DNA from 4 places in the Zhihengliuella halotolerans genome. Region 2 is predicted to be linked to each of the others. Evidence: predicted binding sites of a transcription regulator. Region 2 holds the regulator's gene; each other region holds the start of a gene.
The links. The regulator LexA, encoded in region 2, represses DNA repair genes until DNA is damaged. The targets are predictions, from matches to a motif close to TCGAACANNTGTTCGA.
Positions count from the first base shown of each region.

Region 1 (7,539 bases), 1.8 Mb from region 2:
CCACCCCATGATGATCCCTTCTGCTGTTTCTTCTCAGAGATCACATTAGACGAATCGACAGTGGAACCGCGATGGGGAGAAGTACCCATGTCAGTGGGCGGGGCCTACGGCGCTTTCTCGGCATATGCGCGGAAGGACTCGAGCTGACCGGATTCCGCGTCGGCGAGGGCCTCCCGGAGCTCGCCAACGCCGTTCCCGCCGTCACCGTTGACCCGGACGCCAACGCGCAGCCGCAACCTGGTCTGGTCGCCCTCGGCCACCAGCAGATACCCGTATTCGATGCGCACGTCCGCGCCGTCGGAACCCGTCGCCAAGGTCAGCGCGCCGCCCGGTTCGTACGTCACGACGGACAATTGCCGCTCGTGATCGCCCGCGGTATACCGCAGCACCTGGCCCGGTGCCGCGGCACCGTGGGCGTGCATCGTGTCGACGCCGGGCATCCACTCGGGCGCCGCGGTCCAGTCCGTGAGCAGCGACCAGACACGCGGTTGCGGCAGGTGGATCAGGATCTCGTCTTCCAGTGCAGTGATGGCCTCCATGAAAAACATCCTCCCCCTTCCGCACAGCATGCGGAAGGGGGAGGATACAGTTTCGCCGAAGCGCGGCACGACGCCGTCGGACGGCCTACGCTTCGATCGCGGCCTTCGCGTTGGGATCCGAATCATCGAGGAAGCGGTTGATCCGCTCGACCTCGTCGGTCTCGCCGATCGCGGCGGCCGCACGGCCCAGCGCGTACAACGAGCGCAGGAATCCGCGGTTGGGCTCGTGCGTCCACGGCACCGGGCCCTGCCCGCGCCAGCCGGCCTTGCGCAGCGAGTCCAGACCGCGGTGGTAGCCCACGCGGGCGTACGCATACGACTCGACGTACTGTCCGTCGTCGTACGCCTCGCCGGCGAGGACCGCCCAGGCGAGCGACGACGTCGGGTGCGCCGCGGCGACGTCGACAGCCTCCGCACCGGCGGCGAACTTCGCGTCGACGTCGGTCTCCTCCGGGAGGAGGGTCTCCGGGATGCCGAGCAGGTTCTTACCGAGGGAGTCGCTCACGGACGCCACTACTTGATCGACTTGCCGGCGGAGCCGAGCTGACCGGCGGCGGCAGCGATGCGCGCGGCCATCGACTCTTCGGCCTTGGCGCCCCACACGCGCGGGTCGTAGGTCTTCTTGTTGCCGACCTCGCCGTCAACCTTCAGGACACCGTCGTAGTTGGAGAGCATGTGGCCGGCCACCGGACGCGTGAAGGCGTACTGGGTGTCGGTGTCGATGTTCATCTTGATGACGCCGTAGGAGACAGCGTCCGCGATCTCCTGGTCGGTCGAGCCGGAGCCGCCGTGGAAGACGAGGTCGAACGGGTTGTCCTTGCCGATCTTCGCTCCGATCTGCTTCTGGATGTCGGCGAGAATCTCCGGGCGGAGCTGCACGTTGCCCGGCTTGTAGACGCCGTGCACGTTGCCGAAGGTCAGGGCGGTGATGTAGCGGCCGTTCTCGCCGGCGCCGAGGGCTTCGACGGTCGCGAGCGCATCCTCGACCGTGCTGTAGAGGTCCTCGTTGATGTCGTTCTCGACACCGTCCTCCTCGCCGCCGACGGCACCGATCTCGACCTCGAGGATCTGCTTGGCTGCCGCAGTGCGCGGCAGCAGCTCCGCGGCGATGCGCAGGTTCTCCTCGAGGGTTTCGGCCGAGCCGTCCCACATGTGCGAGTTGAAGATCGGGTCGCGTCCGGCCTTGACCTCGGCCTCGGAGGCCTCGAGCAGCGGCAGGACGAAGCCGTCCAGCTTGTCCTTCGGGCAGTGGTCCGTGTGCAGGGCGATGTTCACGCCGTACTTCTTGGCGACCTCGCGGGCGAAGGCGGCGAAGCCGAGCGACCCGATGACCATGTCCTTGACCGAGGCGCCGGACCAGTAGGCCGCGCCACCGGTCGAGACCTGGATGATGCCGTCGGACTCGGCCTCGGCAAAGCCGCGAATCGCGGCATTCAGGGTCTGTGAGCTGGTCACGTTGACCGCGGGGAAGGCGAACCCTCCGGCCTTCGCGGCATCGATCATGGCGTTGTACTTGTCCGGGGTAGCGATGGGCATACCGTCTCCTGACGTCTCGCATTTAGATGGGGTCGGGACAACACTGTCTGCGTTCCATCCTAGGGCAGACTCCGTCACATCCGATGGCGTGTTTCGACGGACGTCACTCAGTGGCGGCCCGCGCCCGCCCGGCGCTCGACGAACCAGTCGATCGACTCGGCGAGCGTGCGTTCCCACGGGGTGTGCGTCAGGGCGAATTCGGTCCGCGCCGCGGCGTCGTCGAGCACGAAATCGTGCTGGAACTGGTGGTTCGTCTCCCGCAATTCCCGCAGCAGCGGCACGACGGCGCTGGCCGCCGCGAAGACGGCCGGCGGCAGCGGGCGCACGCGCACCGGCGCCCGGCCGAGGATCCGCGTCACCTCGTCGGCGACGCCCTGATACGACGACGGCGGCGCGCTCGGCGTGTGCCAGGCCCTCCCCCAGGCCGCACCGGAATCGCCCCGCTTCAGCACGGCGACGGCGAGGTCGCCGACGTCGTCGACGTTGGTCCAGGAGTGGAGCGCGCCCGGCGCGCCGGCCAGAGAGGTGACCCACCGGCGCCCGGCGACGAGGGGCTTCACGATCAACTCGTTGAGCATGCTGGTCCCCGGCAGCCCCTGGCCCGCGTAGTCCGAGGATCGGATCTCCGCGGCCAGCAGGTCGCCTTGCGCATGAGCACCGAGCAGGTCGTTCCACATCTCCGCCCGAAGCCGGGATTTGACCCCGTGCGGGCGCAGCGGCTGCTCCTCGACCATGGGGCCGGCCACCGGTCCGTACGCGTAGAGGTTGCCGATCAACACGAGGCGCCGCCCCTCGGCTGCCGAACGGACAGCCGCAGCGATCGGCGGCCAGTCCGCGGCCCACCGGTGGTAGGCGCCGGGGTTGACGGCGTTGACGATTCCTGCGCACGACGACGTCAGCCGGCGCAGCGCCGCCGCGTCGGAGACGTCGCCGGCGACCGCGCGGACACCGTCGACGCCCGGATCTCGCCCACTACGGCTGACGAGGAGCACCTCGTCCCCTGCCCCTGCCAGCCGTCCGGCCACGGCTCGACCAACCGGCCCCGCCCCGAGTACCGCGTACCTGCCCATCTTCCCGTCCCCTCGTCCGCCCCGCACGACTCTTCCGAGAACAGTGTTCACTATTTCCGTTCTACAATCAAGAACACCGTTCTCGTTTGCTCCGTCGCCGCCCAGCCGGGAGGATGACGGCATGGATCAACCGCCCGACGCCGCCCTCCCCTTCGGCGCGCGAGCGCGCCACCGCCGGGCCGTCGAGACCGAGATCCTCTCCGTCGCACGCCGCCACCTCGCCGAAACCGGCGCCGCGGCACTCTCCCTGCGGGCCGTCGCCCGCGACATGGGCCTCGCACCTTCCGCGCTCTACCGCTACGTCGAGAACCGCGACGAACTCCTCACCCGACTGATCGTCGCCGCCTTCGACGCCGCCGCAACAGAGGTGGAGCGCGCCGAGTCTCGGATCGACCCCGACGACCTGCCCGGGCGCTGGCGGGCCATGGCGCACGCCCTGCGCGCTTGGGCGCTCGCGCATCCACACGAGTACGCACTCGTGTACGGATCACCCGTCCCCGGTTACCACGCCCCGGGAGAGCTGACGACGCCGTCCGGCACCCGCGTGATCGCGCGCCTCATGGCGCTCTACGCCGACGCCGCGGCGGCCGGCGCACGCCCGCGCCTGGCGCCCCTGGCACCTGACGCACGCGCCGCCGTCGTCCGCGCCCTGCTCGGCGACGCCTCGCAGGAGCCAACCACCTTCGACCCCGACCTGGTCCTTGCCGGCGCCACCGCGTGGATGCTGCTGCTGGGCACGATCTCGCAGGAGGTCTTCGGGCACGCCGGCAATCTCGGCTCGGCAGCCGAGCCGCTCTTCGACGCCTCGATCGCGCAAGCCTGGGCGATCGTTACGGGCGAGAACTAGATACGCCAGCAGCTCGAGAGGGCCGGAGCCCCGGCGAAGCGCGCTTCGAGGAAGAGCAGCGCGCGCGGCACGGCCGCCGCGTAGCCGCCGAGGTGCGTCGGCGCGGCTGTGGTCTCCCAGGAGACGACGGCGCCCTGATCGCACCAGCGCTCGGCCACCCCGCGACCTGCGCGGTAGGGGATGACGTCGTCGAGCAGGCTGTGGGAGAGCAGGACCGGCACCTCGGGGGCGCGCCCCGCGCCGATCCGCTGCTCCTGGAGGACCCCGGCGAATGGGGCCCGCCGCGAGAGGTCCGTGAACGACTCTCCCGTCGTGGTCAGCGTCGAGGTGTTGACGAACGCGTGGCCCGCGAGCCCGTCCACGACGCACTGGTCCGCCGCCGCGGCGACGCGGTCCCGACCGGCCGCATTGAGGACCGAGGTGAGGTCGATGGGGTACTGGGAGTCGAGCGAGGACATCGCGAAGAGGAGGAAACCCGTGTAAAGCGTGGAATCGATCTTCGTCGCTACCTGTTGGAGATCGCCCGGGACCGCGCCGGCATAGGCGCCCTTGAGCTGCAGCTCGGGCGCATAGTCCGGCGCAAGCTCGGCAGCGGCCGCCGAGGCACCGCCGCCCTGCGAGTAGCCGACAAGCGCGGCCGGGTTCTCGGCGTCGATACCGTCCAGCCCCAGGTTCTGGGCGGCTCGCAGCGAATCGAGGACGGCGTGCCCCTGCGCGGCGCGGACCATGTAGCTGTGCGCGCCGGGGGTGCCGAGACCCTGGTAGTCGGTGAGCGCCAACGCGTACCCGGCCTCGAGAAGTGCCGCGACCATGGGGCCTTCATACTCCTGGCCGATGGCCATCTGCCGAGACGGCGCGCAGTGGTCGCCCGCCCCTTGGGTGCCCACTGCGTACCCGATGAGCGGCCGCTCTCCACGTCCCGACCAAGCGCGGTTCGGCACCAGCACCGTTCCCGTCACGGCCATCGGCGCTCCGTGGGCGTCGGTGGAGGTGTACATGATGCGCGTGGCCGTCGCGTCCGGCTCGATGAGTCGCACGGGGTCCAGGTAGAACTCCGCGGACTCACTCCGAATGAGCGTCCCCTGCCCGTCGGGCAGAGTGGAGGGCGGCAGGTAGAAGTCCCCGTCAACGGAGCGCGAGAGCTCCTCGAGCGCCTCTTCGCGCAGGAGATCGCCGTCCGTGGCCGCACCCGCATCCGTCAACTCCTCCTGTGCCGGGGCCGGGTCCGCCGTCGCCTGTGCCGGACTGCCGGCCGCGACGAGCGACGCCGCGGCGATGAGCGCTGTCAGGGTGATGGAGATGCTGCGCCGGTGGCGGGCATCGCTTCGGCCTCGTACTTCAGCGGAGTGGCCGCCGGTCTGGTCTTCGCGCCTGGTCATACGGACTCCCGTCGTCGATGTGCGGCGTCTTTGCCGCCGGCTCGAACACGAACTACCTTCCGGTAACATGTGAGCCACGACACAGACTAGACCGATCAAGGCCGATCGTAAAGGGTGGAACCGTTGGTGGCGTCAAGCAGAACGACTCCACGCCGCACCCGAGGGGCCGATTTCACTCTTGTTTTATTCGACTAAAGGCTATTGCTTCTCGAAGCAATCTTCTATAATTGAGTCATGGTTCAGGCGCAGCGGTTTCGCATCCAGATCGGGGACGTCCTCCTCGATTTCGAGCCCGCGCCGCCGAAACCTCGCCCCGGAACCGCCCCGCCGTCGCTCAAAACCAAGCTCTCCACCCCCGACTCGCCTGCCCTCCGGTCGGGTCGGGACGCCGTCGACGCCGCCGCGTCGGCCATGGGCCCGCAGGGGCTGCTGGCGTTCGCCGAGCGATTGCGCTGTTTCGCCGAGGCCGCCGCCTACGAGGCCGCGGTGCGGCTCGAGGAACACGCGCAAGCGGAGCTCGCGGCGGAACTCGACGAGGTCGCAGCTTCCTCGGAAGGCATGGCGCGCTCCGTGTCCGCCGGGCGCCTCGCAGCAGACGCTCCGGAGCAGGCGGCGGTCCAGGAGATCGCGTCGGTCAAAGGCATTGCCCGGCAGAGCGCAGCCCGCGAACTCACGCGCGCTCGACTGCTGAGCCGCGAAGTGCCTGCGGTACTCGACGCATTGGCTTCAGGCGAGGCGGGCCCGATCCACACTCGCAACACGGTTGATCTCGCCGCCAAGATCGTCCCGGCAGAGGTCCCCGCGCCCGTCAGCGACGACCCGGCGTCCCTCGAGGAGCATCAACGCGCCCTGCGGGCCTCCAGAGATGAGTGCCGAGCACGACGACGGGGATTCTGCGACGACGTGCTCGCCCATGCCCCCGGCAAGACCCCGGGACAGCTGGACCGGTACGGCAAGCGCCGCCTCGAGCGCGAGCTCGACGAGCCGTTCGGCGCCCGGCACCGCCGAGCGTGGGCAGACCGGTTCGTCGCCGTCGACCCAGCCGACGACGGCATGTGCTATCTGACTGCATTCATCCCCACGGCGGCCGCGGAGGCGATCGACCGCCGGCTCGCCGAGTACGCCGCGGTTCAGACCAGCCCGGAGTCCCGCACCCGGCCCGGTCTCCCCGGGCACATAGAGACGGCCCCTGACGGTGCCGAAGCCGGCGAGGAGACTCCCGAAACGCGCACGGCGAGGCAGATCCGAGCTGACGCGTTCGTCGATATGCTGCTTTCCGGGCCGGAAGCCGTCGGCCTGTCGAACGTGAAACCGGCTATCACCGTCACGGTCCCGGCCTCCCTCATCGGCGCGCTCGAAGCATCTTCCGCCGCCCGCCCGGATCCCGCAAACGCCACCGGCCCGGTCGCTCACGCAGATCCGATCCGCCCGTCAGGCGGCGATCAGCATGACATCACCACCGGACTCGCCGAAGCGGAGAGGTTCGGCGCTTTCGGCCTCGACGAACTGGCCGACCTCCTGCCGCAGGCCGGCACGTGGACCCGGGTCGTCACCGATCCGTGGACCGGAGCCATCACCGAATTCGACGCCAACGCCTACCGGCCACCGGCCGCGCTGAGACGTGCCCTCGCGCTGAGGGACAGGACCTGCAGAGTCCCGGGCTGCGGACGCCGGGCCAGTGCGTGCGAACCCGACCATGTAGTCGAGTACCAGCATGGCGGGGCGACCCGGCTGGAAAACCTCGTGAGTCTGTGCAAACGATGCCACCGGTTGAAGTCATGGGGCCTGTTGACCTTCGACCTGCAGCCGGACGGGACTCTCGACGTCGAGACGTTCTGGGGCACTCGCCGCGTCACTCTGCCCGATGCGCCTTGGGGCGCTGCCCCGGCGCGAGCCGTCCGGCAGGTAGCGACCATGTTCCGCGCCCGCACCATTAAAGTCGACACCGGCGAGGCCGGCCTGGACTTCTACCGGCACGGTCCCGGCCTGTGGTTGCAGACGCTGCCCGGCAGCCGGGATCTCCCCGGAACTCGGGACCGCGAATGCGTCGGCGCCCCGAACGGGGAACTCGAACGCCTCAGCGCGCGGATGGAACGCAGCATCGTCGAGTACTTCCGCCCCTGCCCCTTCTGACCGCGCGGGCTCACCGGTCAGCGGACATGGGCAGA
Region 1 covers NZ_SHLA01000001.1:3,328,296-3,335,834, reverse strand. Annotated here, with positions in the region: gene EV380_RS15390 (DUF6507 family protein) at 1-9, opposite strand, end outside; gene EV380_RS15385 (SRPBCC family protein) at 105-539, opposite strand; gene EV380_RS15380 (DUF3151 domain-containing protein) at 625-1,044, opposite strand; gene fbaA (class II fructose-bisphosphate aldolase) at 1,053-2,075, opposite strand; gene EV380_RS15370 (NAD-dependent epimerase/dehydratase family protein) at 2,183-3,145, opposite strand; gene EV380_RS15365 (TetR/AcrR family transcriptional regulator) at 3,267-3,992, shown strand; gene EV380_RS15360 (lipase family protein) at 3,989-5,371, opposite strand; gene EV380_RS15355 (HNH endonuclease signature motif containing protein) at 5,606-7,504, shown strand.
Region 1: a site for LexA is predicted at 5,580-5,595, ahead of EV380_RS15355 (HNH endonuclease signature motif containing protein). Genes of this name have one in related genera too.

Region 2 (7,539 bases):
GTCCCTGTCGCGTCAGGCCGGTGGACGCGTTGGCGCCGCCGGCGGCGGCATCGGTTCGCGCGGACCGGGCGAGACGAAGATCGAGCTCGACCGCCGTCGCATTCGCAGTCGGATGTCGAAGCTGCGGCGCGAGATTGCGGCCATGAAACCAGCGCGTGAGGCGAAGCGCGCAAACCGCAAGCGCAACACCGTCCCGTCCGTCGCTATCGCGGGCTATACGAACGCGGGCAAGTCGTCGTTGTTGAACCGCCTGACGAACGCCGGTGTGCTCGTCGAGAACGCATTGTTTGCGACTCTGGACCCGACGATTCGCAAGGCGGAGACGCCGGATGGCGTCGGGTTCACGATCGCTGACACGGTCGGCTTTGTGCGCTCGCTGCCCACCCAGCTGGTCGAGGCGTTCAGGTCGACCCTCGAAGAAGTTGCCGACGCCGATCTGATCCTGCATGTGGTCGATGTCTCGCACCCCGACCCAGAGGGGCAGATCCGCGCTGTACGCGAGGTCCTGCGAGACGTCGACGCGACGGAGATCCCGGAGATCATCGTCCTGAACAAGGCCGACGCCGCGGATCCGTTCGTCATCGAACGCCTGCGCCAGCGCGAGCCGCGCACTGCTGTCGTGTCCGCCCGCACTGGGGACGGGATCGCCGAGCTGGTCGACCTGGTCTCTGCGGCCATCCCGCGTCCTGACGTGCTGATGGACATCCTCGTGCCGTACCAGCGCGGGGACGTCGTCAGCCGGTTGCACGGAAACGACGCCGAGATCCTGGCGACCGAGCACGTCGCGAACGGCACGCGCATGCGTGTGAAGGTGCGCGAGTCCCTGAGCCCGGAACTCGAGGAGTTCCGGGTGGAGGGCGACGACGAGACACCGCAGGATGCCTGAGGTCAGGGAGGTCCTCGACCTGCTCGACACGGCCGTGAAACGTATGGGCGGGACCAGCCGGGCCGGGCAGCAGGAGATGGCCAAACACGTCGCCGAGTCGCTCGGTACCGGCCGGCACCTGTTGGTGCAGGCCGGGACGGGCACCGGCAAGTCACTTGCCTACTTGATTCCCGCGTTGGCCCACGCGGTGAATTCGGACAAGCCCGTTGTCGTCTCCACTGCGACGCTGGCCCTGCAGGCACAGATCGTCAGCCGCGACGTGCCCCGGCTCCTGGAGCACCTCGCAGACGAGCTCCCACGCCCGATGGACGTGGCGATCGCCAAGGGCCGAGGCAACTACGTCTGCAAGTACAAGCTCGGGGGCGGCTACCCGGACGACGACGAGGGGGCGCTGTTCTCGCTCACGGAGGACGGTGCCTCGAGGCAGCAGGCATCAGGGCCAACGTCCCCCCTGGGGCGAGACGTCGTCCGCGTCCGCGAGTGGGCCGAGGAAACGCCGACGGGTGATCGCGACGACCTGCGCCCCGGCGTCAGCGACCTGGCGTGGCGCCAGGTCTCCGTCAGCGCCCGTGACTGCCTCGGCGCCCAGAAATGCCCGATGGCCGAAGAGTGCTTCAGCGAGATGGCGCGCGCCCGGGCCGCCGAATCCGACGTCGTCATCACCAACCACGCGATGCTTGCCGTCTCGGCGTTCGAGGGGCTCGCTGTCTTGCCGGACTTCGACACGGTCATCATCGACGAGGCGCACGAACTTCAGGATCGGGTGACCGGATCGGTGACGCGCGATCTTTCGGGCAGCATGGTCCTCACTGCGGCCAGCGCCGCGCGCAAGCACTGCCGCGTGAACGTCGACCAGCTCACGCAGGCCGCGAAAGCGCTCGACAAGGCGCTCACCGGGGTACCCGCCGGCCTTATGCCCAAGGGTCTGAACGAGGCGCAGGCGGTAGCGGTCGGGGAGGTCGCGGACGCGGCGCGGGTCGCGATGTCCGACTCGAAGCCCGAACCGAACGAGCCCGTTGACGGGGCGCGCCAGATGGCACGCTCGCAGCTGTCCTACCTCGTGGAGATGGGCGACCGGCTCCAGGAGTCGACCGACCAGCGCGAGGTCGTCTGGGCGTCCCGCCCGGGCAGCTTCGTGCCGGGTCAGGGCTACGTGCAACCGGACGATTCAACCCCGGCCACGCTGTACGTCGCCCCGCTCTCCGTCGCGGGCAAACTCCGCGAGGGCCTCTTCGACGGGCGGACGGTCGTGCTGACTTCGGCGACCCTCGCCATCGGCGCGGCGTTCGAGCACGTGGCCGGGGACCTCGGCCTGCTCGGCGACGGTGCACCGTCCTGGGAGGGAATCGATGTCGGCAGCCCGTTCGACTACCCGAGGCAGGGGATGCTCTACGTCGCCAAGCACCTGCCCAAGCCGGGAAGGCAGGTCTCCGCAGAGGCACTCGACGAGATCGCCGACCTGATCCACGCCTCCGGTGGTGGCGCCCTGGTGCTGTTCTCCTCGAAGCGTGCGGCCGAAGATGCGGCCGAGGCCCTGCGGCCGCGGCTGAATGAGACGATCCTCTGCCAAGGCGAGTCGGGCATGAGTGCGTTGGTCGAGCAGTTCTCGGAGGAACCGGACACCTGCCTTTTCGGAACCATGACCCTGTGGCAAGGCGTGGATGTCCCGGGTCCTTCCTGCCGGCTGGTCATCATCGACCGCATCCCCTTTCCGCGGCCCGATGATCCGCTGTCGACGGCGCGCAGCCGGGACGTGGCCCAGCGCGGGGGCAACGGTTTCATGTCCGTGGCGGCCAGCCACGCTGCCGTGCGGCTCGCGCAGGGCGCGGGACGGCTAGTGCGGTCGACCACGGACCGCGGTGTCGTCGCCATTCTGGACTCGCGACTCGCAACCGAGCGCTACGGCGGATTCTTGCGGGCATCCCTGCCGGCAATGTGGCCCACTGTCGACAAGACGACGGTCACCGGGGCGCTCAAGCGCCTCGCCGAGCACAACTGATCCGCCACGAAAAGAGGAGGGCGCCTACCCCGCGGGGTAGGCGCCCTCCTCTTTTCGTCGCCGCAGGCGACTCTAGATTGAACGCATCACCGAGACGACCTTGCCCATGACGGTGGCCGAGTCGCCGAGAATAGGCTCGTACTGCCGGTTCTGCGGCAGCAGCCAGGTGTGCCCGTCCCGCTGACGGAACGTTTTCACGGTCGCCTCGTCGTCGAGGAGCGCCGCTACGATGTCGCCGTTCTCTGCGTCGCTTTGTTGGCGGACGACGACGAAGTCGCCGTCGCAGATGGCGGCTTCGACCATGGAATCGCCGCTGACCTTGAGCATGAAGAGTTCACCCTGACCGACGAGCTGACGGGGGAGCGGCATCATGTCCTCGACGGTCTGGTCCGCAAGAATCGGGCCCCCTGCGGCAATGCGGCCGACGAGCGGGACCATCGCAGTGTCGGCGGCGCTCGTGAGTTCGGCTACTGGCCGGCCGCTCACCGTCTTCATGTCGTCTGTCGCCGAGTGCGCATTCTCATCCGACAGCGTCAGCGGCTTGAGGATTTCCATCGCCCGCGGACGGCGGGGGTCGCGCCGAATGTAACCGAGCTTCTCGAGCTGAATGAGTTGATGCGTCACGCTCGAGAGGCTCGCGAGGCCGACGGTGTCGCCGATCTCCCGCATCGACGGCGGGTAGCCGTGAGCTGCGATCGACCGCTGGATCATTTCCAGGATCTTGCGCTGGCGCAGCGTCAGACTCTTGCGCTGGCGGCGCGGTTTGGGGGACTCACTCGAGGCCATGGCCACACATCCTTGCTACCCGTTCGGACACCCCGGCTGACTCGAACCCAAAATGCGGGTGCCGGCTGGTGAAGTGACTCCTACGAACCACCTGCTTCAACCATAGACGATTTTCGACCCAGCTTCAAAGATTTATTCGAAGGTGTCTCGACAAGCATCGCTCAAGGATGCTAGACATGGACATGCAAGCTTCGAAGTCCTGTTCTAGTTCGAACTTCGATCGTGATGCGGAGCTTCGAATTCGAGGTTTCACCCGGCAGAGGATGCGGGACGGGAACCATTGTACGAGAAAGAAAGGCAAGACCTTGGCACATATCTCACTCGCGCCAGACCCCTCCTTCGCCTCTACGGCCCAGCTTTCCGCGCCCCGGACCCGTCCGGGAAAACTACGCCTGACGCAGCGCGGACGTTTCGTTCTCATCGGGCTTCCGCTGATGCTGGGCGCCGCGCTCCTCGTCCTGCTCGTAGGTCTTTTGAACTCGCCGGCCAACGCGGCCGGCAGCCTCGAAGTGGCCGCGCCCGAGGTGGAGGCGGTCACGGTGTTGAGCGGTGACAGCCTCTGGGGTCTGGCGCAGGAGTTCGCTCCGGCTCGCGATCCGCGCATCGTGATCTCGGAGATCGTGGAACTGAACGGGCTGGAGAAGCAAGTTGTCGAGGTCGGGCAAGAGGTCTTCGTCCCTGTCGGTTGACGGGCGAACGTGGTCATTTTAAGACTCCCGCCGGTCCGGCATTCTGAACTCGGGCAGCATCAGAACTAAGCTGGATCGGTGAGTGATGTTCTAGAGAGACTGTCGAAGCTCCCACTGCGAGAGAACCTGCGGGGCCTGCAACCCTACGGTGCACCCCAGCTGGATGTCCCCATACAACTGAACGTCAACGAGAACACGCATCCGCTCCCGGAAGCGGTCAGCCGGGCCATCGCGGACGAGGTCTTCGCCGCCGCGCAACGGCTGAACCGGTACCCGGACCGAGAGTTCGTCGAGCTGAGGTCCCGCCTTGCGGACTATCTCGGCCACGACGTGAACGCGGACCAGGTCTGGGCTGCGAATGGATCCAACGAAGTCCTCCAACAGATCCTGCAGGCGTTCGGCGGACCGGGCCGGAGCCTGCTGAGCTTTCCGCCCACGTACTCGATGTATCCGCTGCTCGCCAGCGGTACCGACACGACCTACATCGCCGGCGCGCGGGCCGACGACTTCCAATTGACCGCTGAGTCCGCGGCAGCCCAGGTTCGCGCACACCGGCCGAACATCGTTTTCCTGTGCTCCCCGAATAATCCGACCGGGACCGCACTGGGCCAGGATGTCGTCACCGCGGTCTACGATGCGGGTCAGGAATCGCAGGCCATCGTGGTCGTCGACGAGGCCTACGCCGAGTTCCGCCACGCGGGAACGCCGTCAGCCCTGGAACTTCTCCCGGGACGGGAGCGGCTGATCGTGAGCCGGACGATGAGCAAGGCTTTCTCCCTGGCCGGCGCCCGTTTGGGCTACCTGGCGGCTGCTGAAGAAGTGACGGCCGCCCTGCGGCTCGTCCGCCTGCCCTATCACCTGTCGGCCGTGACCCAGGCGACCGCCAACGCGGCGCTCAAGCACGTCGGCGCGCTCCTGGCCAACGTGGAGGACATCAAGATCCAGCGCGACCGGATCGTTGACGAGCTGACCAGGATGGGGCTCACTCCGGCCGCGAGTGACTCCAACTTCGTATTCTTCGGGGGGCTCGAGTCCCCGTCCACGGTCTGGTCGGGCCTTGTTGCCAAGGGAATCCTCGTCAGGGACGTCGGGATCCCCGGGCACCTGCGTGTCACAGCCGGAACCGAGGCCGAGACTGGCGCCTTCCTCCGCGAGCTCGAGGCTCTGCTCGAGCAGGACCGCGCCGGGCGCTGATCGCCCGCGCACGGACCGCGCGTTCGGCTGCCGCCGGATCGCTAAACTAGACCTGCAGCCCACCAGCTGCCGCCCCCATCGTCGAAGGACTAGAGAATGCCCGCAGAACTGCTTTCGGGTCGTCGTGCCCGTATGGAACGGAAGACCAGCGAGTCCTCCGTCTCCGTCGAACTCGACCTCGACGGCACCGGAGTCGCGAAGATCAACACGACGGTGCCGTTCTACGACCACATGCTGACCGCACTCGCGCGCCACTCGATGATCGATATCACCGTCGAGGCCTTCGGCGACACGCACATCGACGTCCACCACACTGTCGAGGACGTGGCCATCACCCTCGGCGAGGTCCTCCGCGTCGCGCTCGGTAACAAGGCCGGAATCCGGCGGTTCGGGCAGGCCACCGTCCCCCTTGACGAGGCCCTGGCCCACGCCGTCGTCGATGTGTCCGGCCGTCCCTACCTCGTCCACGACGGAGAGCCGGCCGGTCAGGAATACCATCTGATCGGAGGCCACTTCACGGGCTCGCTCACGCGTCACGTCTTCGAGGCCCTGACGCTGCACGCCCAGATCTGCCTGCACATGCGCGTTCTCGGCGGACGGGACCCCCATCACATCGTCGAGGCGCAGTTCAAGGCGCTGGCCCGTGCCCTGCGCGAGGCCGTCGAGCCAGATGCTCGCCTGGGCGGGGAGATCCCCTCCACGAAGGGCGCGCTCTAGATGGCGGCGCCGAAGGTCACCGTCCTCGACTACGGATCAGGCAACGTCCGCTCAGCCGTGCGCGCTCTGGAGCGGGTCGGAGCGCAGGTCACGCTGACACGCGACCCCAAGCTGGTGGCCGAGGCAGATGGTCTCGTCGTGCCGGGCGTCGGCGCTTTCGCCGCCGTGATGGCGGCGTTGAAGGACGTCGGCGCGGTCCAGCAGATCGGACGGCGTGTCGCGGGCGGACGGCCCGTACTGGGCATCTGCGTCGGGCACCAGGTCTTTTTCGAAGAGGGGGTCGAACACGGCGTCCGCACCCAGGGCATCGGGGAGTGGCCGGGCACCGTCGAACGACTCGACGCGCCGGTGGTGCCGCACATGGGGTGGAACACGGTCGACGCTGCCGAGGGCAGCGTCCTCTTCGAGGGGCTGCGCGACGAGCGCTTCTACTTTGTGCACTCGTACGGGGTGCAGAAGTGGGAGTTCGAGGTGCTGCAGCCGCGGATGAAGCCGCCGATGGTCACCTGGTCGACGCACGGCAAGCCCTTCATTGCCGCCGTCGAGAACGGGCCCCTCTCCGCCCTGCAATTCCACCCCGAGAAATCCGGCGACGCCGGAGCCCAACTCCTCCGCAACTGGCTGGGCACTCTCTGATGTGGTCCATTCTCCTCATGGCGCTGGGCGGCCTCCTCGCCGGCGGCGCCATCTCCCTGCGCCGGCAGAAGGCCCACAAATCCTGGATCGTCGTTCTCTGGGTACTCGCGGGCCTGTCCTTGCTGGCGGCCTACATGCTGACGCTGCGCTAATCCATCCCCTCCCCACCGAAGGAACTCTCATGAGCACAGACATTCTCGAACTGCTTCCCGCTGTCGACGTCGCCGACGGTCAGGCCGTCCGCCTGGTCCAGGGTGAGGCGGGCAGCGAGACCGGCTACGGCGACCCGCTCGAAGCGGCGATGGCGTGGCAGGAAGCCGGCGCCGAGTGGATCCACCTCGTGGACCTGGACGCGGCATTCGGTCGGGGAGAGAACACGGAGATCCTCCGTCGCGTGGCCGATGAAATGTCGATCAAGGTCGAGCTTTCGGGCGGAATTCGCGACAACGAGTCACTCGAGCGCGCGCTGGAGTTCGGTGCCACCCGCGTGAATCTCGGCACGGCTGCACTGGAGAACCCGGAGTGGACGGCCGAGGTGATCGCCCGCCATGGGGACCAGATCGCCGTCGGGCTCGACGTGCGCGGCACGACCCTCGCCGCGCGCGGATGGACGAAGGAGGGCGGCAATCTCT
Region 2 covers NZ_SHLA01000001.1:1,573,264-1,580,802, reverse strand. Annotated here, with positions in the region: gene hflX (GTPase HflX) at 1-886, shown strand, start outside; gene EV380_RS07125 (ATP-dependent DNA helicase) at 879-2,885, shown strand; gene lexA (transcriptional repressor LexA) at 2,958-3,671, opposite strand; gene EV380_RS07115 (LysM peptidoglycan-binding domain-containing protein) at 3,848-4,360, shown strand; gene EV380_RS07110 (histidinol-phosphate transaminase) at 4,439-5,554, shown strand; gene hisB (imidazoleglycerol-phosphate dehydratase HisB) at 5,651-6,271, shown strand; gene hisH (imidazole glycerol phosphate synthase subunit HisH) at 6,272-6,907, shown strand; gene EV380_RS16590 (hypothetical protein) at 6,907-7,059, shown strand; gene priA (bifunctional 1-(5-phosphoribosyl)-5-((5-phosphoribosylamino)methylideneamino)imidazole-4-carboxamide isomerase/phosphoribosylanthranilate isomerase PriA) at 7,089-7,539, shown strand, end outside.

Region 3 (7,539 bases), 1.5 Mb from region 2:
GCCTTCATCAACACCGGCCAGACGTGCGCGGCGCTCAAGCGCCTCTACGTGCACGAGGACGTGTACGACGACGTCTGCGCGGCGCTCGTCGAGGTCGCGCGCAACGTGCCCATGGGGGTGGGCCTGGATGAGAACAACGTGCTCGGCCCGCTGCAGAACAAGTCCCAGTACGACATCGTGGCGAATCTGGTCCAGGCGGCCAAGGACTCGGGGGCCCGCGTGTTGATCGGCGGCGATCCCGACGAGTCGGCGCCCGGCTACTTCTACCCGACGACCCTCGTGGCCGACATCGACAATGACAACCCGCTCGTCGCCGAGGAGCAGTTCGGCCCCGCCCTGCCGATCATCAAGTACTCGAACCTGGACGCGGTCATCGAGCAGGCGAACGCGCTCGATGTCGGGCTCGGCGGCTCCGTCTGGAGCGCGGACCGCGACCGCGCCATCGAGGTCGCGTCCCGCATCCAGTCGGGCACCGTCTGGATCAACAAGCACGGCGCCGTGGACCCCCGCATGCCGTTCGGAGGGATGAAGCAGTCGGGCTTCGGCCTCGAGTTCGGCGTCGAGGGCCTCAAGCACCTCGGCGCGCCGCAGGTCATCAACTACTGACCCGGGCATGGGGTGCCGCGCATAGGATGCCTTCATGGCTTTCACCGACATCCCGATCGCTCTGCGCTGGTCCGACCAGGACGCCAACGGGCACCTCAACAACGCCCGGATCGTCACCCTGATGGAGGAGTCCCGCGTGCGCTGGATGCGCGGGCTCGAGGGGCTTGCCGCGTTCCGCGGCTTGGGCGGCGCCGTCGTCGCGTCTCTGACGGTCGACTACGTGGCGCAGGGCGAGTACGTGCCGGAGATGGTGGTCCGCCTCGGCATCGAGCGCATCGGGAGCAAGTCGTTCACGATCCGCCACGTCGGCCTGCAGGACGGGAGAACGGTGTTCGACGGGAGCACGGTGATCGTGCCGCTCGCGGCCGATCGCACGACCTCGCGGTCGCTGACCGGTGCCGAGCGCGAGTCTCTCGCCGCACACGAGGTGCCGGCCCGTCGTCGTCCGAGTTAATCCCGCGAGCGCGTGCTGTGCGCGAGGGGTATTCTTTGCGCATGGACGAAACCCCCCTGCCGATGCACGCCCGCCGCCGCGAACTGGGTGAGGCCTCCCGGCAGCATATCCTCGATGTCGCGGTGCGGCTCATGTCAGAGCGGGGTTTCGAGGGGACCGCGATGTCCGCGCTGTGCAAGGAGACGGGCCTTCCGGCGAGCTCGATCTACTGGCATTTCGGCTCGAAGGACGGCTTGCTCGAAGCGGTCATGGAGCGAGGCGGGGAGCAGTTCTTCACTTCATTTCCCGACCCCGGCGATGCCGCGGAGCCGGCCGACAAGTTGCGCCGATTCGTCCGGTCGACCGGCGCCTGGCTCCTCGAGGAGTCGCGCAATGGTCAGTTCCTGCAGCTGCAGCTGCGGTTTCGGCTCAGCCGGCGGGCGCCGCTGGCCGAGAAGTTCGCAGCCAAGGCGGACGCCGGCATGCAGAAGAGCATCGAGTACGTCCGGGCATGGATCGCCTACGCCTATGCGAGCGAAGGCGAAGAGGTCGCCCAGCGCCTCGCCGCGGAGACTGCGCATTTTGCAGTCGCCATGCTGGACGGGGTCTTCATCATGGTGTACGACGACGACCGCGTCGATGCGGTCGAGATGATCGACGACGCCGCGGAGGCGCTTGTGAGCCGCGTCGAATCCCGTCTGGCCGCGATCAAGCCGGCCGCGACAGAGTAGGGCTGGTCCCGGGGCCGCGCATTGGTCCGGCCCCGAGCGGGTCGTCCCCCTCGAAATCGTCGAACACGGTCCCGTCGTCGGGCCAGCACATGGCCTCCATGATCGCGGAGTCGGCGATGTCCTCGGAGACCATGTGACCGTCCCCGTCGAGGATGCGGCAGCCGACTTCGCCCGGGGAATCGCCGTAGTGGATGACGGTCACGCTCCCGGCCCACACATCGATGTCGATGACCTCGGAGAACGGCTCGCCCGCCTCGATTTCTTCGGTCCGGTAGCCATCGCCCGCGAGACCCGTGTAGATCTCGACTTCGGCGGGGACGTCGGCCCAGGCCTCGAACGTGTAGGCCTCAACCTCTCCCGGTCCGGCCCAGTCGCCCAGCGCGCCGAATTCGTCGTCGAAGCTCTCGAACGCTGAGAACACTGCCGCGAAGGCGAGGGTCCACAGGAGAGCGATGACGAGTGACGCGATGCCCGTTGACAGCCCCGCGATAGCGAGCGCGCGGCTGTGGAGCTTTCGTGTCATGGCGATGCCGGCGACGATGACCGCGGCGAGGCCAACGGGGAACGCCGCGAAGTGTACGAAAGGCACGAGGGACAGACAAGCAGCAACGACGCCGAGTATGATCGCAGCGATCGTCAGACCGCTGGCCTTGGGCGGGACTGTGCCCGGCGGACCGGGCATCGCGGGCGGCGGCCAGGGGCGACCGTCCGGCGTCTGCTGCCAGGAAACGGGGTAGGAGTAGTCGGGACGCTGTTGCTGCGCCGGCTGTTCCGGGCCCGGCGGCTGCGGAGGCAGTGGCTGTTGCGCCCGCTCCGGGCTCGAGGGCTCCGGCGGGCGCGGAGCGTAAGGATTCTGCGGAATCGGCTGGTCGTTCGGTTCGCGATCCGGCGTCGTGTCGCTCATGTGCGCCCTCCTGGCAGGGTCTCGGCGGCTACAACCATTTTAGGCCCTGCGCCGCAATCTGGTGCCGCCGCTGGGGGATAGACTGGTTATCGAAGACTTGTTCGGCAAAGTGAGGTGCGGTGATGACCGAGTCGATCGATGGTGCGGAAAGCGCCGGAGTCCTCCGCCCGCGCCCGGCTACCGGGTTCGCGTCCCCGGCGGGGGACTACTACGACGGCGGTATCGACCTGAACCGGCACCTCATCCCGGACCGGACCAGCACGTTTGTGATGCGCGTGTCCGGTCATTCCATGGCGGGCGCGGGCGCAGCCGATGGCGATGAGCTCATCGTCGAACGGGCGCGGGCACCGCGTGACGGCAACGTCGTGGTCGCAGTCCTCGACGGCGAGCTCGTCGTCCGCCGGCTCCGAATCGAGGCCGCCGGACCGGTCCTGCAGACCGAACCGCTGCCACCGAGCCCGCCCGTCCGCACGCGCGTCGACGGCGAGCTCGACGTGTGGGGCGTGGTCACCCGGAGCCTGCACCGGCTATGAGCCTCGGAACCGAAGCGACAACGGGGCACCGGTTCGCGCTTGTCGACGTCAACAACTTCTACGTCTCCTGCGAGCGCGTCTTCGATCCGCGCCTGGCTGACCGCCCCGTCGTCGTGCTCTCCAACAACGACGGCTGCGTCGTCGCGCGCAGCGCGGAGGCCAAGGAACTCGGCATCAAGACGGGTACCCCGTGGTTCCAACTCGCCCCCGAGGCCGAACGCATGAACCTCGTCGCCCGTTCCAGCAACTACGAGCTCTACGGCGACATGTCCGCGCGCGTGATGGAGGTGATCGGCCGCTTCGGTGCCTGGCAGGAGGTCTACTCGATCGACGAGTCGTTCCTCGGCCTGCCCGCCGCCGCGGAGCCCGCGTTCGCCGCTACCGCCCGGGCCGTCCGCGAAGCCGTCCGCCGGCTCGTGGGCGTCCCGGTCTGCGTGGGCGTCGCCCCGTCGAAGACGCTGGCCAAGTTCGCCAACCACATCGCCAAGCACAACGGGCACCTCGACGGCGTCTGCTCGCTGGGCTCCCTGCCGGCCGCGGACCTCGAACGCCTCGCCGCGCGCCTGCCGGTCACCGAGGTCTGGGGCGTCGGGGCGCGCACGGGTGAGAAGCTCGCCGGCCAGGGGATCCAGAGCGTCGCCGACCTCGCAGCCGCCGATCCGGCGCGCATCCGCAAGAAGTTTTCCGTGAACCTCCAGCGCACGGTCCTGGAGCTGCGCGGCACCGCGTGCATCGCCCCGATCGACGAGCGCGCAGACGCCCACCAGATCATGTTCTCGCGCTCCTTCTCGACCCCCGTCGACACCGTCGCCGCGATGGCCGATGTCATGACGGTCTACGCGCAAGCCGCTGCCTCGCGTTTGAGCGCGCGCGGCCTGCAGACCGCCGTCGTCACGGCGTTTGCCGGGACCAGCCGCTTCGCCGCGGGTGAGGCCTCGAACCCGTCGGTCTCGGTGCCGCTGCCGGAGCCCACTGACGATCCCATCGCGATCGTCCGCGCCGCCGTCGCCGGGCTCGAGGCGCGCCTGGTGCCGGGGGTGCGCTACGTGCGCGCCGGCGTCGTGCTCTCGGGCCTCACCCGGGCCGGCGCGGCCCGCCAGGGCGAGTTCGACCTGTTCGGGACCCCGGACGACGACGGAGCACCCGCCGCGGGACGGGATGCGCAGGCGGCGGCGAACCTGGGCTCGCTCCTGGGGGACGTGAAGGCGCGCTTCGGGCAGGCATCGATCGGGCTCGGCGCCGGCGGAGTCCAGGTTCCGGCGGACTGGAGCATGAAGCGGCAGTACTCGTCACCGAAGTACACCACGGAGTGGAAGGACCTGCCCGTCGCGAAGGCGTGAAAACGGCGGCGGCCGGGCCCGAATCGGACCCGGCCGCCGCCGCGTGTGCGGTGGCTCCTACTTGAAGGAGACCACTTGCGCGCGGTCGCCCGAGGCGTTGTGGTGGTGCAGCAGCAGCGCCGAACCGACCGGCTTCTGCTTGCCCTTGCCCTTCTTGCCGTTGCCGGCCGTGGTGACGTCGGCTTCGAGCGAGGTGCCCGGCTGATCGGCGAAGACCAGACCGTCACCCGCGAAGGAGACGTTCGGGTTCACCGGGTTGTAGCCGATCCATTCGGTGCTGTCGACGGGGATGATGTTCCCGGAATCGTCCGTGTGGTAGTAGCTGTACGTCGCCACACGGTAGGAAATTTCGGTCTCGTCCTCGATGCCGAGCGCCGCCAGCGAGACCGGCAGCGTCGCCACGTTCGAATCGAACAGGTTCGAATCGACATCGCCCATCACGACGTTGACCGGCCACGCGTCGACGCTCTCGCCGGTGGCGACGTCCGTCGTCGACGCGATGTCCAGATCGATGCCGTCGAACCGGGTCGTGTACGTCCTGAAATCGGCGGAACCGTCGCCGTCGACGTCGATCTGGACCTCGATCTCCGTGCCGCCGGCCAGGTGGGCCCAGTCGGAGTGGGTCGCAACGCCGAAGTTCAGCACGCCGTCGGCGACGCCCGCGGTGGCGGCGTCGGAGTTGGCCCCGACGTACGCGAGATCCATCTCGGCCACGCCGGCCGCCGTCGTGTCGGAGAGCTCATCCGAGGTCGCGCCGAGCTCGAAGGCGGAGACCAGCGAGGTGACGTTCTCGGCACCCTCGCCCGCGTCCACGCCGCGGCCCGAGAGCGGGATGGAGGTCTCGCCGTCGCGGACCTTGACCTTCTTCGGCGCGGTCATGTCCGCCACGGGCTTCGGTGCGGCCTGGACCGGGACGCGCAGGGTCGGCGCGTCCGGGGCCGACAGCTCGACGCGACCGGTCGCGTCGGCGATCCACTGGCGGGCCAGGCCCGACTGCGACGACTCCAGGGTCGGGTCCATGGTCTTGGCGAACTGGGCCGGATCCACGGTCAGGGTGACGTCGAACTCGGCGGTGCCGCCGGCCGGAACCGAGACCTCGTCGGTGCTCAGCGTGTAGACGGCGCCGGGGATCTCCGACGACGGGGAGTAGGACACCGCGTAGGTGGCGGCGGCGTCGGACTGATTCTCGACCGTGACGGCCTTCGTGGCCGTGTAGGTCTCGGCGCCGAGCTCGATCACGCCGAAGATCACGCTAGTCATCTCCGGTGCCTCGCTCGCGTAGGCGATCGAGCCGGTCTCGAGGGCGGCGCTGCCGATCACGCGGCCGGAGCCGACGCGGTTCGGTCCGAAGGCTTCGCCGTTGTCGGCGATGACGTCGGCCGTGGCGGTGTTCATCAGGCGGGACTTGACCTCGTACGGGGTGTAGTCGCCCGAACCGTAGACGAGTGCCGCCAGGCCTGCAACGTGCGGGGTGGCCATGGACGTGCCGGACATGACGGCCGCGCCGTCGCCGGCGGCGACGCCGACCGAGCCGATCAGGGTGCCCGGGGCGGCGACGTCGGGCTTCACGATGCCGTCGGAGCCGTGGACGCCGCGCGAGGAGCTGGGGTTCAGCGTGTCGAGCGCGCCCGAGGCGTCCTTCGTGGAGCCGATCAGGTCCTGGGCGAGCTGCAGCTCCAGGGTCCCGGCCTCGGCGTCCGCGCGCAGCGCATCCGAGTGAGTCTTGTTGAGCTGGATGCCCGGGATCGTCGCGTTGCCCGCGATGCCCGAGGAGAAGACCAGACGCGGGGAGTCGAGCACGACGCCGGCGCCGCCGGCGGCCTCGATGTTGTTGAACCGGGCGGTCGAACCGCACGGGAAGTCGCCGTTCTCCTCCCACTGGATCCAGACCCAGCTGCCGCCGAGGTCGGTCCCGTCGGGCCAGGCGTCGCAGCCGAAGCGGTTGTCGGCCGGCGCCATCTGCACAGTGCCGCGCAGCTGCTCGTCGGAGGCGGCGGAGTAGTCGAAGTTCACCGAGTACTGGCCCGCGGCCCGGCCGGCGGACTCGGCAGGCGCGAGAACGTCGGCGCCGTCGAGGGTCACGGTCGAGCCGACCGAGTTGGCCACGGTCAGCGACGAGGCCGAGTTGCCCGGGGAGCCGCCCACGTTGGTCACGTCGGAGGCGTTGCCGGAGGCGATCACGGACAGGATGCCGAGCTCGCTGAGGGCGTCGACGATGTCGTTCTCGGGATCGTCGACGGGGGAGTGATCGGAACCGAGAGACATGTTCACGATGTCCGCGCGGTCGGAGAAGTCGCCGTCGCCGTTCGGATCCAGCACGTAGTCGAGGGCCTGCCCGACGACGGCGGAGGAACCTTCGCAGCCGAAGACGCGGATGCCGATGACTTCGGCCAGCGGGGCGGTGCCCGGGCCGACCTTCATCTCCGCGACCTGGGCCTCAGTCAGCGTCGAGTAGTCGCCGTCGAACGTGTTGCCGTCCGCATCGACGCCGTAGGCGGCGGCGGATCCCGCGACGTGCGAGCCGTGACCGGCCGAGGCGCAGTCGAGCGGGTTCGGGTCAGGATGAGGCACGGGCTGGTACGAGTCGGCGTTCGGGTTCGCGTTGTAGTCGTCGCCGGTCAGGTCCCAGCCGCCGATGAACTTGGCCGGGTCCAGCAGGCCCGAGTCGGCCGCGGGCAACTCCTCCGACGCCTGCGCGGCATCATATGCTTCGCGCGTGCCGGGGCCACCGAAACCGGCGTGGGTGTAGTCGACGCCGGTGTCGAGGACCGCGATCTTCACACCCTCGCCGGTCTGGCCCAGATCCTGCCAGGCGTTGATCGCCTCGGTGTCGATCACGGCGCCGGAGTTGGACGGCTCCTTCGGCGAGATCGCGCTGACCTTGACGACGTCGTCGCGTTCGGCGAGCGTGCGCAGTTTCTTCGCGTTGCCGCGCAGGGCCACGCCGGGCAGCGCGTTCGTCGTCGTGTAGATGACGTCGGAGGCGGCCTGC
Region 3 covers NZ_SHLA01000001.1:23,562-31,100, forward strand. Annotated here, with positions in the region: gene EV380_RS00115 (aldehyde dehydrogenase family protein) at 1-606, shown strand, start outside; gene EV380_RS00120 (acyl-CoA thioesterase) at 641-1,060, shown strand; gene EV380_RS00125 (TetR/AcrR family transcriptional regulator) at 1,102-1,770, shown strand; gene EV380_RS00130 (hypothetical protein) at 1,748-2,674, opposite strand; gene EV380_RS00135 (LexA family protein) at 2,797-3,207, shown strand; gene EV380_RS00140 (Y-family DNA polymerase) at 3,204-4,547, shown strand; gene EV380_RS00145 (S8 family peptidase) at 4,605-7,539, opposite strand, start outside.
Region 3: a site for LexA is predicted at 2,764-2,779, ahead of EV380_RS00135 (LexA family protein). Genes of this name have one in related genera too.

Region 4 (7,539 bases), 940 kb from region 2:
CTGCCCGAGGAGCGCGAGCAGGCTGCGATCGCCGCGCCGTACGCGCACACCACGGCCCCGCTGCGCCGGCTCGTCGACCGCTTCGTGCTCGTGGCCTGCTGGCACCTGGTTCAGGGCGAGGCCGTGCCCGAGTGGGTGCGCGCGGCCCTGCCGGAACTGCCCGGGCACATGCGGGCCTCGGGCCAGCGCGCGTCGGCCGCCGAGCGGCAGGCGATCGACGCCGTCGAGGCGGCCCTGCTGGCCGGGCGGATCGGCGAGAGCTTCGAGGCCGTGGTCATCGAGGAGGGAATGGTCCAGATCCTGGAGCCGGCGATCACCGCGAAGATCAACGGCGAGGGCGACGTCGATTCGGTGCCCGGCCAGCGCGTGCGCGTCGAGCTGGCGGAGGCGGACATCGCCGCACGGCGCGTCCGGTTCGTGGTCCGGGAAATCATCAGCGCGTGAAGTCAGCGATGCCGGCCCGCACCCGTTAGACTGACCGCGTAGGCAAGGATGCCCGATCGTAAGAGTTTGTGAACACTTTTGCAGCGTTTCCCAGCGAACCTGCCTGAAACCTCCACGCCCGCACGGTGCCGTACGAGCCCATGCACGACCAGCGGCTCCCCGCTTCAGCAGGGGAACGACATCGTCAGCAACGCACTTCGGCGTGATGTGAGAAGACCGCGATCGGCTCCGCTGGACGCGCTCGATGCCTCCCGACACGAGGAGCCACGGCGAGCGCCTAAACGAATGAGAATTCATTGACCATCAATACTGGCAACACTGAAGAGACCGTCAAGATCGCAGAACCGGTCGAACCAACAGAGACCTTCGGGGACTTCGGCGTCCGCGGCGATATCGTCGCCTCCCTGGCGGACAAGAACATCATCACCCCCTTCCCCATCCAGGCCATGACGCTTCCGGTGGCTTTGAGCGGCCACGACATCATCGGGCAGGCCAAAACCGGCACGGGCAAGACCCTCGGCTTCGGCATCCCGGCACTGCAGCGCGTCGTCGGACCCGGCGACGCCGGCTTCGAGGAGTTGCCGACGCCGGGCGCCCCGCAGGCGCTGATCGTCGCGCCGACCCGCGAGCTCGCCGTGCAGGTGGCAGCGGACATGACGACGGCGGCCAAGCGCAGCAACGCGCGCATCGCCACGATCTACGGCGGCCGCGCCTATGAGCCGCAGATCGATCAGCTCGCGGCCGGCGTCGAGATCGTCGTCGGCACCCCGGGCCGCCTGCTGGACCTCTACAAGCAGAAGCACCTGAACTTGAAGAGCATCCGCATCGTGGTCCTCGACGAGGCCGACGAAATGCTGGACCTCGGCTTCCTGCCGGACGTCGAACGGATCCTGGCCGCCGTGCCCGAGGTCCGCCAGACGATGCTGTTCTCCGCGACGATGCCGGGCCCGGTCATCGCGATGGCCCGCCGCTTCATGTCGCAGCCGACGCACATCCGCGCCCACGACCCGCTGGACGAAGGCATCACCAAGAAGGACATCCGCCAGGTCGTCTACCGCGCGCACCCGTTGGACAAGGTCGAGGTCGTCGCCCGCATCCTGCAGTCCGAGGGCCGCGGCCGCTCCATCATCTTCTCGCGCACCAAGCGTGCCGCCGCGAAGCTCTCCGAGGAGCTCACCGACCGCGGCTTCTCCGCCGGCGCGCTGCACGGCGACCTGGGTCAGGGCGCCCGCGAGCAGGCGCTGCGCGCCTTCCGCAACGAGAAGATCGACGTGCTCGTCGCGACCGACGTCGCCGCCCGCGGCATCGACGTCGACGACGTCACACACGTCATCAACCTGCAGTGCCCGGAGGACGAGAAGACCTACCTGCACCGCGTGGGCCGCACGGGCCGCGCCGGCAACAAGGGCACGGCAGTGACGCTCGTCGATTGGGAGGACATCCCCCGCTGGGGCCTGATCAACAAGGCCCTGGGCCTCGATCAGGGCGAACCGGTCGAGACCTACTCCTCGTCTCCGCACCTCTACGAGGAGTTGAACATCCCGGCGGGCACGAAGGGCCGTCTGCCGCGCAACAAGCGCCAGCTCGAGGGACTCAAGGGTGAGAAGGTCGAGGACCTCGGCGAGACCGGCGGCAAACAGCGCTCGGACGCGCGTCCGCAGCGCTCGCGCGGTCGTTCCAAGGAGGGCGAGCGTCGCCACGGCCACAGCCATGGCCGCGCCGACCGCCCGAACAAGGAGAGCACCGGCGAGGGCCGCGGCCAGCGTGCCGAAGAGGCGGACACTCCGCCGGTGGAGGCAGGCAGCGAACGGCCGCGCCGTCGTCGTCCGCGGACGCGCCGTCGCAACGGCGAAGTCGTGAACAACCGCGACGAACAGTAGGCATGGGCCGAACCAAGCCGGCGTGGACCACCGACAGCGAGAACCTGGTGGTCCACGCCGACAACTCCGAGGTGCTCCCGCGCCTTCCCGATGGATCGTTCACGCTGATCTACGTCGACCCTCCGTTCAACACGGGACGCAAGCAGGCGCGGCAGTCGACAACGAGCGTGCGCGCTCTGGAGGGTGAGGGCGACCGCGTCGGATTCAAAGGTGTCTCCTATTCGACTCTACGCGGGGCGCTGCGCAGTTACGACGACGCGTTCGACGACTACTGGGGCTTCCTGGAGCCGCGGCTGCGCGAGGCCTGGCGCCTCCTCGCGGACGACGGCACGCTCTACGTGCACTTGGACTACCGCGAGGTGCACTACGCGAAGGTCATGCTGGATGCGATCTTCGGCCGGGAGAACTTCCTCAACGAGATCATCTGGGCGTACGACTTCGGCGGTCGCGCCAAGACCCGCTGGCCGTCCAAGCACGACACGATCCTGGTGTACGTGAAGGACCCGCAGAAGTACCACTTCGACTCGGCCGAGGTCGACCGCGAGCCGTACATGGCGCCCGGCCTCGTCACGGCCGAGAAGGCCGCGCTGGGCAAACTCCCGACCGACGTCTGGTGGCACACGATCGTCTCCCCCACGGGCAAGGAGAAGACGGGTTACCCGACGCAGAAGCCGCTCGGCGTGCTGCGGCGGATCATCGCGGCCAGTTCGCGCCCGGGCGACTGGGTGCTGGACTTCTTCGCGGGTTCCGGTACGACCGGTGCCGCTGCACTCGAGCTCGGCCGCCGCTTCGTCTGCGTGGACGCGAACCGTGAGGCCGTGAAGGTGATGCGGGCGCGCTTCGGCGACGCCGCCGTCGTCGTACCTGGCGTGAAGAAGCCCCGCTAGCGGATGTCGACGCCGACCGGGGCGGACCCGGTCCCGGCCGCGAGGATGAGGCCGAGGGCCTCGACGCTGGTCGAGTTCTCGCCGAGCCGGTTGGGTTTGCCGGCGCCGTGGTAGTCGCTCGAGCCGGTCGCGATCAGACCGTGCTCGGCAGCGATCCGGCGCAGCATGTGGCGACCGTGCTCGGGGTTGTCCCGATGCTCGATCTCCAGCCCCATCAGTCCTGCGGCGATCATCTCCTCGAACACCTCGTGGCCGACCACGCGCCCGCGCGCCGAGGCGACGGGGTGGGCGAAGACGGGCACACCTCCGGCAGCGCGCACGAGCCGCACCGCGTGCGCGGGCTCGATGGCGAAGTGGCCCACGTAGTAGCGCGAGCGCGGCGTCAGAACCGATTCGAACGCTTCGGTCCTCGTTGATACGACGCCCGCGGCCACGAGCGCGTCGGCGATGTGCGGGCGGCCCATCGTCGCCCCGTCCGCGGTGTGCTCCTGGACCAGCTCCCACGAGATCGGGAAGTCCTCCCCCAGCAGCTCGACCATCCGCCGGGCCCGCAGCACGCGCGAGTCCCGCGCCCGGTCGACCTCGGCCAGCAGCCCCGGGTCCTTCGGGTCGTGCAGGTAGCTGAGCAGGTGCACGCTGATCCCCGTGGAGGTCTTGCAGGAGATCTCCATGCCTGGCACGAATCCCACGCCGTAGTCCTCCGCTGCCTCGGCTGCCTCCGCCCACCCGGCCGTCTGGTCATGGTCCGTCAAGGCGACGACGTCGACGCCGGCTTGCGCAGCCGAGCGCATGAGCGCTCGCGGCGACTCCGTGCCGTCGGAGACTCGCGAGTGGGTGTGCAGGTCGATCAGCATGCCACCACTTTAGAGGTTCCGTCGCCGGAGGATGCGCGATGCTGCGAAAACCGTGCGAAACGCCCTCTCGCCGCTGTCATCGGTCGCGGATCTCGTTCTAAAAAAGTTCAGAATCTCTTCCATTTCTCGAATACTTGTACTAGGATTAGTTCATGGAAGCAGCCCTCCTGTTGAACCCCGAGGCGTACGTCGGTCTCTCGCCGGCGGACCGGGGTCGCGCCGTGATTGCGGCACTCGGAGGTACTGCTGGTGAGCTGGCCGCCCAGGATGATGAGGCGCTGATCGAGGCCACACGAACCATGGAAGCCGCAGGCCGCCAGCTGGACGCCCTTCGAATCCGTGGCGCCGGGGAGGTCGCCCTGCGGTCGGAGAAGTCCCTGGGCGAGGACCGGCTCTCAGCCCGGTTGGGGTGCCGGAACGAGATCGAACTGCTGCAGCGGCTCACCCGCCTGCCGTTCGGGCAGCTCAAGAAGCGGATCGCCCTGGACGCGGACACGCGTCCCACCGTCAGCGTGACCGGTACGCCGATCGAGGCCAAGTTCCCTCACATCGCCGGCGCCCTACACCAGGGACAGATCGATCCGGCGACCGCATCCCTGGTGACGGGGATGCTGAACAAGGTCGCCCGGCGTGCAGACCCGGCGCTGCTGGCCGAGGCCGAGGCCGAACTGGTGGACGCGGCCACCGGCGCCCTCTCCGCCCGCCTCATCCAGCAGTCCCAAGCCGAAGAGAACGGCACAGACAACTCTCCCGAGAACCCGGTGGTGCCGGATGAGGGGTTGGCGTTGAGCTACCCGCAGATGCTCAAGCTCGCCCACCAGTGGGGTGCCTGTCTGGATCAGGACGGCCCGGACCCTGCGGCCGAGCGGGCGCAGGGCAAGCGTTGCCTCACGCTCGGACCGCTGAAGGACGGGCTGGTGTCGTTGACCGGGTGGTTGATGCCCGAAGTCGCCGCTCACTTGCAGCGGGTCTTCGACGCGCACTCGAACCCCGCGGCCCGCACCACCGACGCCGAAACCACCGGTGCTGCTGCTCCGGTGTTGGACACGCGGACGGCGGCGCAGAAGCGCCACGACATCCTCATGGCGGTGGTCCAGGCAGCCTCGCGTTGTGAAGGCACCCCGAACCTTGGCGGTGACACCGCCACCCTGCTCGTGCACGTGAATGCCGAGGACTTGTTGGACCCGCAGGGCTACGCCGAGGTCGACGGGATTGATGTTCCGGTTTCCGGACGGATCGCTCACCGCACCGCGTGTACGGGGGCGGTGCAGAAGGTCGTGTTCGACACCCACGGGCGCATCATCAAGCTCGGTACGAAGGAGCGGGTGTTCACGGGGCATCAGCGCCGGGCCATCGCCGCCCGCGACGGCGGATGTGTGATCGCCGGTTGCACGATTCGGGCGGCCTGGTGCGAAGTCCACCACGTGAGCCCGTGGGCCCGGGGTGGGAAGACCACGATCGATAACGGGGTTCTTCTCTGCTGGCACCATCACCACAGCCTCGAGAAGTCTGGTTGGGAAATCGAGATGCGTGCGGGAGTCGTGTTCGTCAAGGCGCCGCCCTGGCTGGATGCGGGAGGAACCTTCGTGCCGGCGCCGACCTCGCAAACGAGGCAGCGGGCCAGGATGCTCGCCGCTGAGCAAGCTCGTCAGGCCGCGCCCAGTCGTGACCGACACGGCAGCGGGGACCGTCCCGGGCCCGGCGGCGGCAGAGGTGGCGGAGGCGGCAGCGACGGGGACGACCCACCCGACCCGCCAGCACCGCCCGACGGGAACCGCCAAGCTGCCTAACCCGCCGGGCCCTCCCGACGGACCCCACCGCGCCGCCTCAGCGGCAGCCACGACGAACACCTCCCGAACCGCGCCGGCCTGTCTGGGCCACGCGGGCAGGACACACCTCAGAACCCCTCACGGGACTGCGATCCGTCTTGTGACTTGTCTGTGCCAGCAAAGCCACACGCGATCATTCTTGATGCCTCGGCGAACTGTTTGAGACACTGGAGCGGTGATGACTGAAGAGAACAACACCTCGTCGAACGACACGCCTGACATGGCGACCGACCAGCCGATCGAGGACCGCGTGAACAACCGTTCGCAGCGGCCGTCGTCGGACGCATTCAAAGAGTTCATGGCCGGCCAGTGGGCCCCTGCGGACACGACACTGCCGCCGGAGGACGCCGTAGCACCCTTCGCCGCCAAGCGCCGGCTCGGGCTGTCGCAGCGATTCCCGGGCGAACGCCTGGTGATCCCCGCCGGACCGCTCAAGGTCCGCTCCAACGACACCGACTACCGCTTCCGCCCACACTCCGGCTTCGCCCACATGACCGGCCTGGGTCTGGACCACGAGCCCGACGCCGTGCTCGTGTTCGATCCGGTCGAGGAAGGCACCGGCGACGACGGGGGCAACCACCGTGCGACGCTGTACTTCCGCCCCATGGCCGGCCGCGACACCGAAGAGTTCTACTCCAATTCCCGCAGCGGCGAATTCTGGATCGGCCAGCGGCCGACCCTTCCGGAGCTGCGGGCGCGCCTGGGCATCCCGACCGCCCACATGGACGAGGCCCTTGAAGACGCCATCACCCGGGGCGCGGGGAATACCGCGCTCGGCGGGGTACGCATCCGCCTCCTGCGCGATGTGGACCTGAACTGCGACGCCCTCGTCGACACCTCGCGCATCAACACGGGAGTGGACCTCGAGGAGTCCGACAAGCTCGACGCCGAACTCCCGGAGGCACTCTCCGAGCTCCGCCTCGTCAAGGACGAGTGGGAGATCGAGCAGATGCGCGCCGCGGTCGACGCGACGATGAACGGATTCCACGACGTGGCCCGTGCACTGCCGCGCGCAGTCGAGCACAAGCGCGGCGAGCGCGTCGTCGAAGGCGCGTTCTTCTCTCGCGCCCGCGAAGAGGGCAACGACCTCGGCTACGACACCATCGCCGCTTCGGGCAACAACGCCACAGTGCTGCACTGGATGCGCAACTCCGGTCAGGTGAACTCCGGCGATCTCATCCTGGTCGACGCCGGCGTCGAGGCCGACTCTCTTTACACGGCCGACATCACCCGCACGATGCCTGTCAACGGCAAGTACACGGAGATCCAGCGCAAGATCTACCAGGCGATCGTCGACGCACAGGACGCCGCGTTCGCCGTCGCCAAGCCGGGCACCACGTTCCGCGATCTGCACACCGCGGCCATCACGGTACTCGCCGAGCGCCTCGACGCATGGGGCCTGCTGCCGGTCCCGCTCGAGGAGGCCCTCGCCGACACCGGCCAGCAGCACCGCCGCTGGATGCCGCACGGCACGAGCCACCACCTCGGCCTCGACGTGCACGACTGCGCGCAGGCCAGGCGCGACATGTACCTCGACGGCATTCTAGAGCCGGGCATGGTCTTCACGATCGAACCGGGCCTGTACTTCAAGGCCGAGGACCTCGCCGTTCCGGAGGAGTACCGCGGCATCGGCGTGCGGCTCGAG
Region 4 covers NZ_SHLA01000001.1:635,028-642,566, reverse strand. Annotated here, with positions in the region: gene EV380_RS02885 (RNB domain-containing ribonuclease) at 1-444, shown strand, start outside; gene EV380_RS02880 (DEAD/DEAH box helicase) at 741-2,324, shown strand; gene EV380_RS02875 (DNA-methyltransferase) at 2,327-3,211, shown strand; gene EV380_RS02870 (PHP domain-containing protein) at 3,208-4,065, opposite strand; gene EV380_RS02865 (HNH endonuclease signature motif containing protein) at 4,218-5,855, shown strand; gene EV380_RS02860 (aminopeptidase P family protein) at 6,073-7,539, shown strand, end outside.
Region 4: a site for LexA is predicted at 4,192-4,207, ahead of EV380_RS02865 (HNH endonuclease signature motif containing protein). Genes of this name have one in related genera too.